3 regions of the Paenibacillus paludis genome follow, and region 3 is predicted to be linked to each of the others. Evidence: riboswitches for the same ligand, from Rfam matches in the RefSeq annotation. Region 3 holds a riboswitch; each other region holds the start of a gene.
What was found. Region 3 has a riboswitch for cyclic di-GMP ahead of ACAN56_RS30510 (flagellar assembly protein A). Riboswitches for the same ligand answer to the same signal wherever they lie in the genome.
Positions count from the first base shown of each region.

Region 1: it holds a riboswitch for cyclic di-GMP, as region 3 does, so the genes downstream of both, ACAN56_RS12020 (S-layer homology domain-containing protein) here and ACAN56_RS30510 (flagellar assembly protein A) in region 3, are expected to answer to the same signal.
Region 2: it holds a riboswitch for cyclic di-GMP, as region 3 does, so the genes downstream of both, ACAN56_RS09910 (collagen-binding domain-containing protein) here and ACAN56_RS30510 (flagellar assembly protein A) in region 3, are expected to answer to the same signal.

Region 1 covers NZ_JBGJZP010000005.1:265,758-268,989, reverse strand. Annotated here, with positions in the region: gene ACAN56_RS12030 (SDR family NAD(P)-dependent oxidoreductase) at 1-385, opposite strand, end outside; gene ACAN56_RS12025 (TetR/AcrR family transcriptional regulator) at 687-1,367, shown strand; cyclic di-GMP riboswitch class I at 1,638-1,731, shown strand; gene ACAN56_RS12020 (S-layer homology domain-containing protein) at 1,783-3,232, shown strand, end outside.
Region 2 covers NZ_JBGJZP010000004.1:245,185-248,416, reverse strand. Annotated here, with positions in the region: gene ACAN56_RS09910 (collagen-binding domain-containing protein) at 1-1,519, opposite strand, end outside; cyclic di-GMP riboswitch class I at 1,603-1,692, opposite strand; gene ACAN56_RS09905 (YhjD family protein) at 2,317-2,730, shown strand; gene ACAN56_RS09900 (ASCH domain-containing protein) at 3,135-3,232, opposite strand, start outside.
Region 3 covers NZ_JBGJZP010000025.1:6,586-9,817, reverse strand. Annotated here, with positions in the region: gene ACAN56_RS30510 (flagellar assembly protein A) at 164-2,032, opposite strand; cyclic di-GMP riboswitch class I at 2,138-2,230, opposite strand; gene ACAN56_RS30505 (FUSC family protein) at 2,501-3,232, opposite strand, start outside.

The sequences.
Region 1 (3,232 bases), on a different contig from region 3:
TATCCGGCAAGAATAAATGAGTCATATTTACGACGGCAGCAACATTCAACATAATCTCCTCATGCTGCCGCTGGCCTGAGATTTGCTCGAACCTCCCATGAGTGGCAAATCCGGCATTATTGACCAGCAGCTCAATCTCAAGTTTCAACAGCTGGCATTGCTGGAACAATTCGCTTGGTGCACTTGCTTCCGTAAGATCCATAGCTATGACTTTGACTTTGATGTTATAGCTTCTTTCGAGTTCCGCTGCCAAGTCATCGAGTTTGTTCTTAGATCTGGCTACGAGAACCAGATGGCTTCCTTGTTTAGCCAGCTGTATTGCAAATTGTTCGCCAATGCCGGAAGAGGCACCTGTGACTAGCGACCATTTTCCTTGAATATTCATAAAATTACTCCTCCTATTAAAACGATGTATTCGTTAGGAAACGATGTTACCGATTGTGCGAAAAAAATTACTTTAAACGTAGTGCCCAAAGCAATATTAGCTTGTTAGTTGGTAACAGTGTTTCCTGTTGAAATCATAGTAACCTGCTGGCTGGAGAAAGTCAAACCTTCTTTTTTAAAATTTGCAAGAAGATATGTGCATGTATGATTGACTTTGTGGAATCGACTGTATAGAATGCGTGGTATATGATTGGAAACTGCGTTTCCCGAGAATAACAACATAACTAAAGAAGGCGATTAAGTTGAATGAACCTAATAATTTTGCTGACGCAAGCAATAGAAAGCTGACAACCTACCAGGAAGCCCGCTTACAGAACACAGCTAGTCTTCGTCAACTCGTAGTTGATGCAGCAGCCTTTATTCTTCAGGAAGAAGGGCCGGAAGCTGTCACCGTGCGAAAAGTAGCTCAGAAGATGGGTTGCTCGACCAAGATCATCTACAGTCTGTTTGCTAATAAAGAAGGTTTAGCCCAGCAATTATATCTGGAGGGCTGCAAAATACTCTCGAGCGAATTTGAGAGTGCTTCACAGTCAGAGGATCTGCAGCAGTATTTAATTAATCTGGCAGAAGTGTATTGGGAATTTGGCCAGCGCTATACCAGCTACTATAAATTGATGTTTGGGGGAGCATTTGCAGATTTCAAACCGGATGAGCAGAGCATGAAAGGCACTGTTACTGCTATGCGGCGCTTGTTGTCCGTGATTGTCAGCGCTCAAGAGCAAGGCCTAATTGCTGGTGATTCAAATGCGGAATTTATTGTAGGTACGATTTGGTCCTCTCTTCACGGAGTGATTCACCTGCACATAGGAGGACATTTAGGAAGTGTCGCAGCGTCGCACGCAGTGTATAAAGGAACGGTAGCTCTGCTTGCAAGCTCGCTGTTTGCACCTGCAGCCGCAGCCAAGCATTTAAAGCAGGAGTAGTTAGTGAAATCCTTTATATAGGGCCTGGGTTCGAATCCTGAGAGTCTATAACACAAAAAAACGGCAGAGATGCCGTTTTTTTGTTTCTAAATTTGTTTTAAATCTTTACAAATGCCGAAGAACGAGGACTATTTCCTAAAAAAGGAAAAGGTATATAAGTAAGGGAGAACTAGGACTTATTAATTTTATAGGGATAAATTCCGATAAAGAAAGAGTCCTGTACAACTAAAGTCACACCTGCATACCCATAACGGGACAGAAAAACCGAGTTTGAAACAAAGGCAAATCCGTACGAAAGTCGGAGACGCAAAGCCACGGGTCTACTTCATCCAAAGGAGGATGTTAAGACAGCCGGGCCGCTCAAGGCACTTGGTTTTTTGGCGTGCCTACAAATAGCGCTGGGGGAGAGAAGTAAATGAGGTTTAGAAGGAAAGGGAAGTTTTCGCGGACGGTTGTGTCCGCAGTGGCGGTGAGTATGCTTGTGGGCCTGTTTAGCGGAGGCCTTAGCATGAAGCAGGTTTTGGCTGCCGGGACCGATCCGGGTAGAACGGACTATAACGTATCCGGCGACCAGATTGTATGGCTGGAAGCAGAGGCCGACGGGGTGAAGCAGGTTCACGCGATGAATCAGGCCAGTGGTGCCAGCACTGTTCTTACATCGGGTTCATCCGCCAAGGATGCGCCTTATGTGAGCGGCAACGTTGCAGTGTGGGCCGACAAAGGAACAGAGCAGGAGTCTTCACTGAACTGGGATATTTACACTGCCGATCTTGAGACGGGTACCCGAAGAAAGCTTAACAAACAGTCTGGCACATATGGCAATCCGACTACAGATGGAGTCGGTGTAGTCTGGTACGAGCGCAAAAATTACGGCAGCATGATCTATCATGATCTGGCTACGGGTGTTGAAGCCGACCTCGGCGAAGGACGTTTCCCGGTGCTGGCCGGCGGCAATGTGGTGTATAAGAATGCCCGTGACGGGGGGCTCAGTCTGCTCCATTTGAAAAGCGGGGCTACGCGTGCACTTGTTAGTTTGGGCGGAGCAAGCTATGTGGACTGGTTTGTTTTTAACGGCAGCGATGTGCTGTTTAAGCAAAAAAATGGGTCTTCCGAGAGCAAATATGTGATTTTGAATATCAAGGACCTAACTGCTCTGCCTGTGGATCTCACCGAGATGAAGCCTGGAGGAACCCAGTATGCCTTCATGTCGATAGGTGAAGGACAGGCAGTTTTTCAAGAGGAAAGGGACGGTGCTGCCACATTGCAGCAAGTGAACCTTACTACATATGCAGTGAAATCACTGCCAGCAATAGAGCCCGGAACGAAGCTGATCGGCATTACCGGGGATAAACTGCTTTACAGCAAGAAGGATGATTACATAGAGTCGATAGACCTGAAAGAAGGATCAACCCCTCCGAGTCCGGGAGCCACTCCAAGTCCAGGGGTAACCCCAACGCCAGGAACGACTCCAACTCCAGGGACAACCTCAACTCCAGGTGCAGTTCCAAATCCAGGCGCAGATCCGAGTCCGGGTGCAACCCCGGAAGTGAAGACCACTGTAGTGACCGGAGCCAAGGACAGTCAGGTTATCGGAAGTGCGGGAGGTACTTTGTCTGTACTGAATGGCTGGGCACGGCTGGAGATTGCAGCAGGAACCTTCCCTGACAATACCACTGTAAGCTTGGCCCAAGCTGAGCTGGAGAAAGAAGTACTGCTCGACGCAACAGGCAAAAAACTGCTGAAGGCAGGTTCTGCGTGGCAGGTGCAAGCGAGTGCTCCGTTCCTGATGCCGGCCAAGCTGACGGTAGGGTACCCGAAGGAAGCGCCTTGGACGACAGGTCGTGAGAAGCTTGGAATCTATAGCA
Region 2 (3,232 bases), on a different contig from region 3:
GCGTCGGTGTTGGCGTCGCCGTCGGTATCGGCGTTGGTGTCGGTGTCGCCGTCGCCGTCGCCGTCGGTGTTGGCGTCGCCGTCGGTGTTGGTGTTGGTGTTGGTGTTGGTGTTGGTGTCGGTGTTGGTGTCGGTATCGGCGTCGGTGTTGGCGTCGGTATCGGCGTTGGTGTTGGTGTTGGTGTCGGTATCGGCGTCGGTGTTGGCGTCGCCGTCGGTATCGGCGTTGGTGTCGGTGTCGCCGTCGCCGTCGCCGTCGGTGTTGGCGTCGCCGTCGGTGTTGGTGTTGGTGTTGGTGTTGGTGTTGGTGTCGGTGTTGGTGTCGGTATCGGCGTCGGTGTTGGCGTCGGTATCGGCGTTGGTGTTGGTGTTGGTGTCGGTATCGGCGTCGGTGTTGGCGTCGCCGTCGGTATCGGCGTTGGTGTCGGTGTCGCCGTCGCCGTCGCCGTCGGTGTTGGCGTCGCCGTCGGTGTTGGTGTTGGTGTTGGTGTTGGTGTTGGTGTCGGTGTTGGTGTCGGTATCGGCGTCGGTGTTGGCGTCGGTATCGGCGTTGGTGTTGGTGTTGGTGTCGGTATCGGCGTCGGTGTTGGCGTCGCCGTCGGTATCGGCGTTGGTGTCGGTGTCGCCGTCGGTATCGGCGTCGGTGTTGGTGTTGGTGTCGGTGTTGGTGTCGGCCCGACTGGCGGCACCGTTCCCTCAAAGGTATGATGATGCATCTGAATATAACCGCTGAATCCTTTTGCAATAAGGGTACCATGCAGCTCAGCTCGGCTGAATGCCACAAAGGCATGAGGCGCTAACATGGTGCCTTCAATGGTTGTGTTGCCATTTGCTACAGAAGAAGCTTCGTAGAAGTTGAACAGCACATTGTGAGGTTTGCCGTTCCACATTTGAAAATCCGGAATGACGACCTTATTCCCGCTTACATTGATAATTACCGTGGCATTTCCTGCAATGTTGAACTGGAGACCGTTGGTAACCGCCAAATCCGCAGCAGTCAAATGAATGACATTAAAGGAATCCGGAGCGTTAATCGTCATTTCCCCTCCATCTCTGACAAAGGGCTGCGTTTGTTTCAGAGCAGCGAGTTCACTCGAACGCTGAATCAAAAATTGCTCCTCAGCTTGAAAATCGATCGGATGGTCCTGCCGCGTACCTCCTTTAAGATCAGCTCCTGAACTTTTCATGCTGCCTCCATACACAGAGGTGCCATAAACTGTTCCATTTGAAAAGTCGATGTCTTTGCCGGCGATAAGCACATCTCCGCCCACAGCATCCTTGGATACTCCATATCCCTGAAGAGTAATATTCCCTGCAGCAGCAAGCCGTCCGTGAATCTGGTCATTGCTTTGCGAGAAATCTCCAAAGATAAAGGCATTGAAATTCCCGGCGACTCCCAGCACCGGTGTTGGGGTGTACGGCATACTTGCCGCCGCCTCTGCATTGATCCCCGGATGAAGCATATTGCCGATGGTTAAAATCCCCGTCAGAATCAAGGCTAATGATTTTTTCTTCAACAACGATATGCACCTCCTATGTAACTATTCTATGAATGCACAGATTAGCCCGTAACAACAAAAAGACCGCCAAGAAGGGTTAGCTTCATGGCGGCCGGACGATCATGGCACCTTTAGAGTGCTGTAGATTCCTGACTTTGCGTCCCGCTCTTTCGAACGGTTTGCGATTATACATGAGAAGTTGGTAACAGTTGTATTCTATGTAGTCTATGACTTTTGTTACTTTCGGACTAGAATCAGTCTATCTCTTCACCCCTCCGTTTGTCAATCTATTCCTTATTTTTTTTGATAGATTCTCTTAAAAAGTCCTCAATCCCGCATCACATAAGGGTTTCGTTGTATTTACCGATCATATAAAACAAATTTTCAATATTAAAAATTAGTATATTCGAACCACTTTTCAACTTATGTCGAAACGGCAAAAAAACTGTCGCCAGCTCTTGGCAGCAGTTTTTAGTCATTGTCAATTTTACACAAGTCAGCGGGCAACAGCCGGACTTAGAATTTGTATATTTTATAACAGCTGAACCCAGCCGATCATGGACATCCATAGTGGAACACTTAGAAACAACCCGAACAACAACCCGCGGCGGAGACTTCCCTCATAATTCATCACAATTCTCCTTATCAATGAGCTTTATTTTTCAATATTTATTATTTCAATTTTAATATAAAATAATTCTTATAATTATTTTGTGAATTATGTCACATTGTTTCAGTTGTTTAGAAATTCCATTGATTAATTTTTGAATAATCGGTTAAAATACGAATATACGTTCTTATTAGAGGTGATTGAATTTATGCATAGAGCGGAGAGTAACGATAATACACTGGTCAAATCCTATATATTGCTTCCGCTGATTTTATCAGCCTTTGAACGGGATTCAGCCATTATGTCGACACAACTGCGGACCCCCGCCCCATACATGGATGTTCTCCGTACTGCTGCGAATGCGGCTACTGCCGATCTGAGGGATGTGCGCGCCGAAATGAGGAAACGCGGAGTTAAGGTCTATGAACAGCAGCGGCTCCAGGTCGGCATCGAGGCCAAATTTATATGCCGGGGATATCATGAACGGATGCTGCTGCTGGATGACGTCATCGCTGCACAGGCCGCTATCCATATGCGCAAATACCTGGGACTCGATATCTCCGGCTACCACAGCTATGAGGAACAGTACAAAAACAAATCCGGCCCTCAAGCAAGCCTATAGCCTTTGGTGCGTTGAAGAATAAAAACAGGCCTCGCCATGGGAGTCGGCAAGACCTGTAAAGTACCCGCTATAGATTACATTAAAACCTTCCAATAACCCAATGTGCCGAAAATAACTACCAGCGCCACGGGATATAGAATTCTCCGGCTTACCTTATCCTTAAACGTAAGAAATAAACATAACATGCAAAGCCACGCAATAAGAAGACTGCCCATTTCCTATGCATACGCTCCTTCCTGAACACCTGATTGGCTCCGGCAGAGATAAGATACACAAAGCCCTATATTTAAAAAGATACCCGGACAGCATCCCATTCATACCTATATTTCACCGAACCGCCGGTACTGTCATAACATTTTCCGTCTATCCAGTTAGACTTGCCGGTCTGAAATTCCATAAGCGCTTCACCGCTTTCTTTGCAGAACAGGATGCTCCCAGAAGCCCAGTCGGCCTTTGGCCGGAATGTTGTCCTCAAGCGGAGTGACCCCCGTCAGTTCCCAGG
Region 3 (3,232 bases):
GCCTTTAGGTTTGGATTTCTACCGCGATTCGCGGTTAAATTCAGGAAATCCAAACCTAACAGCGGCCGGAAGTCCAAACATTCTCTGGAGTCACGGCCAATCCCAAAATAGAAGAATTATAAGTTCAATCTATATAGATCAGATATTTTGGGGCAGAGGAAGGCTAATGCGCCTGATTTCTTAACCGCAGGCTTTGGGCAGTGAAGACAAGTTCTTCATCTGTCCCGTCGATCTTGGCGGTGTATTCTCCAATCGTCACTTCGCTGTTGCAGATTTTGCGGACTGTAATATTATTGCCGGCGGTAAGCACCGATTTCTCGGAGGACTGCTTCCCTACAGTCTGTGCGCTGATGGAGCCTGCCGCCTCGACTGAGGAGTCCGTGCACTCCGCTTCGTTCATTACGAAACGGACATCGCCGGAAGAGAACAGCTGGCTGTGCAGAATCCCCTCCTTATGAACATGGAGATCTCCGCCGGATTTAATAATGCTATGCTGTGACGAGGCAATGTCGATCTGTGTATTCTCCTCCTGCATCCCGGATATGGCGTCATGCAAATCCTGCAACAGCCTCAGAAAGGTGCTTAGAACAGCATCCGTGAAGAAATCGGTGAACTGCCCCGGGTGCAGGAATACCTCCAGCATATGTCTTAATTGCCCGGTGTCGATAGGATAATCGGGATTCATCCCGGCAATAACATCCTGGAGATCACTGATCAGGCCGGGGAGATGGTCATATTTGCTTTCCAGCAGCAGCATAACGACCAGACCGTATTTTACGGTTTGCTGGCGTGATTGGACGGTATTCGCCAACTGCTGCGACGCTTTTCTCAGACTGGTCATTTCCTCCATCAAGAGAGCGGAGTACATGCAGAGGCGGTTATGTCTCGCTCCATAATGACCGGAGTACAATTGGCTGCTGACAACCTTGCCCTGGACAAAAATGCTGCCTGTAGCTGTGATTGTCGCATGCGTAACATCGCCGTATATGTATACATTTCCCAACGCCTCAAGGATGGTTTGGTTTCCGATATCATTAGTGGCGACCACATCACCCGGGAACATCATTTTGGCGGCTTCGGGGTCCGTATCCCCGGGAACAAGATATGTCTGGGGGAAATCAAAAACCTTGCGGTTCAGACCGCATCCCGTTAAGCGGGGCCTTCCCTGGCGGAGGGAGACGATCCCGCCGTCCGCCAGCAGGGTTGTACATTCTTTAGTGACCAGCTGAATGTCTTGCGGCGGCGGGGAGGGAATAATTCCGCCATACACGTCGATGCCGGGCACTCCCTCTTCCGCAGGCAGCTTACAGGCAATGACCTCTCCCTCCTGGACAAAGGGAACCCTTGGATGGTTCGGGAAATCTGCAGGATCGGCAGTCCGAATGAATTCATATTCCCTGTCCTCAGCAAATAACAGCTCCAGCCGGGCATTCTTGCCGGGAATAGGGGCTTTACCCTCTGCGATGCAGACCGGGAGATAGGTAGGGTTGTTCAGCTCTGCATAAAGAGCCGGGATATTGAGATCGCGCATAATGGAGCTTTTCTTGAAGCCGGCGATAATCTGGTCCACCGTAAGGGTGGACAGCAGCAGGCCGCAATTTGGTTCCGCCCGGACCGTGACATCTGCTGCAGCCGGGGAGCTGGCGAGCTTCCAGGCGTACTTTTCTGCACGGTAGAGCGTGAAGTAGACCTTCAGTTTATCTTCGGATACGGTAATCTGATACTGCGGCTTCTCGCAAATCTCCCAGGTGATACGGTCTGTGGGGGTTACTTCCGTAGGATCTGTCACCGTCTTCCGGTTAATATTCAACACCACAGGGTGAACGGAGGAAATGACAGCGGGTTTGCCGCCGGGCAGAGGAGGAGTGATGAATATTTGGTTGTTCTGTACGATAATACGTCCGTTCTTATCCTCATCTCCCCCACGGAGCGGCTTAGCCTGCACAGAGGGCAGAGCCGGAAGATCGGGGTTCCCGATTGGCGTTGTGGTATGAAATACATGCCTGAATTTCTCGATGATATGCTGTGGCATTACTCTAACCTCGCTTCTTCGTATAATCAATGGCATCTGTACAGAAAAGAGCATCATGGACTATGATAGATTGTCTTAATCTACCGGTACCCAAGTCACATCTCAATTGGCAGCCTGGCGACCATGAATGGATAGTCTCACATTCTTAGGCCCATCGCTTTGCGTCCTGCCCTTTCGGGAAGTTTGCCTTTAAAAAAATAGATCAATGATATACATTCAGCATGAGGTCATTTAATCGACTCAAATCGACAGGGAATGTTCAATACTGGATTGGTTGCCAAAATAAATCTACAAACAAGCTTAATTCTAGTACTTTAGTATTAATTTTTCAACTTATTAATAATAAATCTCTCTGGTATCCCTTTAAAAGGGACGGCTTTGAGTCCAAGCGATATTACAAGCAAAAACGACCCTGCCTTTTTCTCAAAGGACAGGGTCGTTTCTGCAAAAAAAAGGACGCTCCCAAGCTTATAGCTTGTGGGAGAGCCCTCTTTTAACAAGATGTACGGCGCGCGCGCTTCCGGACCGGACGGAGGCTGGTGCCGGTATAACTGTGGCTGCATAATCGGCCCGTTCAATTTCCTCCAGCACCCGGTTAAGATGGGAGAAGACGGCTCCGAGATCGCGGACTGCTGTCAGCGAGCATTGACCCTGCAGCTCGGAGAACCAGGCGAACTGCAGATCCCGGGCACGGCGCAGCGCTTCGGGGAGCGAACGGGTGCATTCGGCATCGGACAAAGTCTTGGTTCCATACAAGGCGATGCAGTCTGCGGTTGCCGTTACGACCTCTGTCATCCAGTCAGCTGCGGCATAATGTGCAGGCAGGAGGGAAATCTCCTCGGCGATCTCCTTGACGTAGCGGTGAACCTTCTGCAGATGCGAGGTTGCCTGTGTCAATGACCGCAATCCGCCGCGGCATTGATAATGGGATAACGTATAGTGCAGCTCTTTCTGCTGCTTGTCGCTCTTCGCCAGCAGTTGTCCGGAACGCACCAGCCTCTCCGGAGCCTGCTTGGAACTGCTGCTCTCTGCGGCGAGTCCGGTCAAGGCATCGGCCAGCAGCAGGGTCCCTTCCAGTGCCAGGCGTTTAACCTTGACGAACCCCCCGGGGGGGACGATAATCATATTTATTATTAAGGCAATCAGCACGCCGATTAAGGTCTCCGCGACTCTCCACACGATATAAGGGTCCTGATAAAA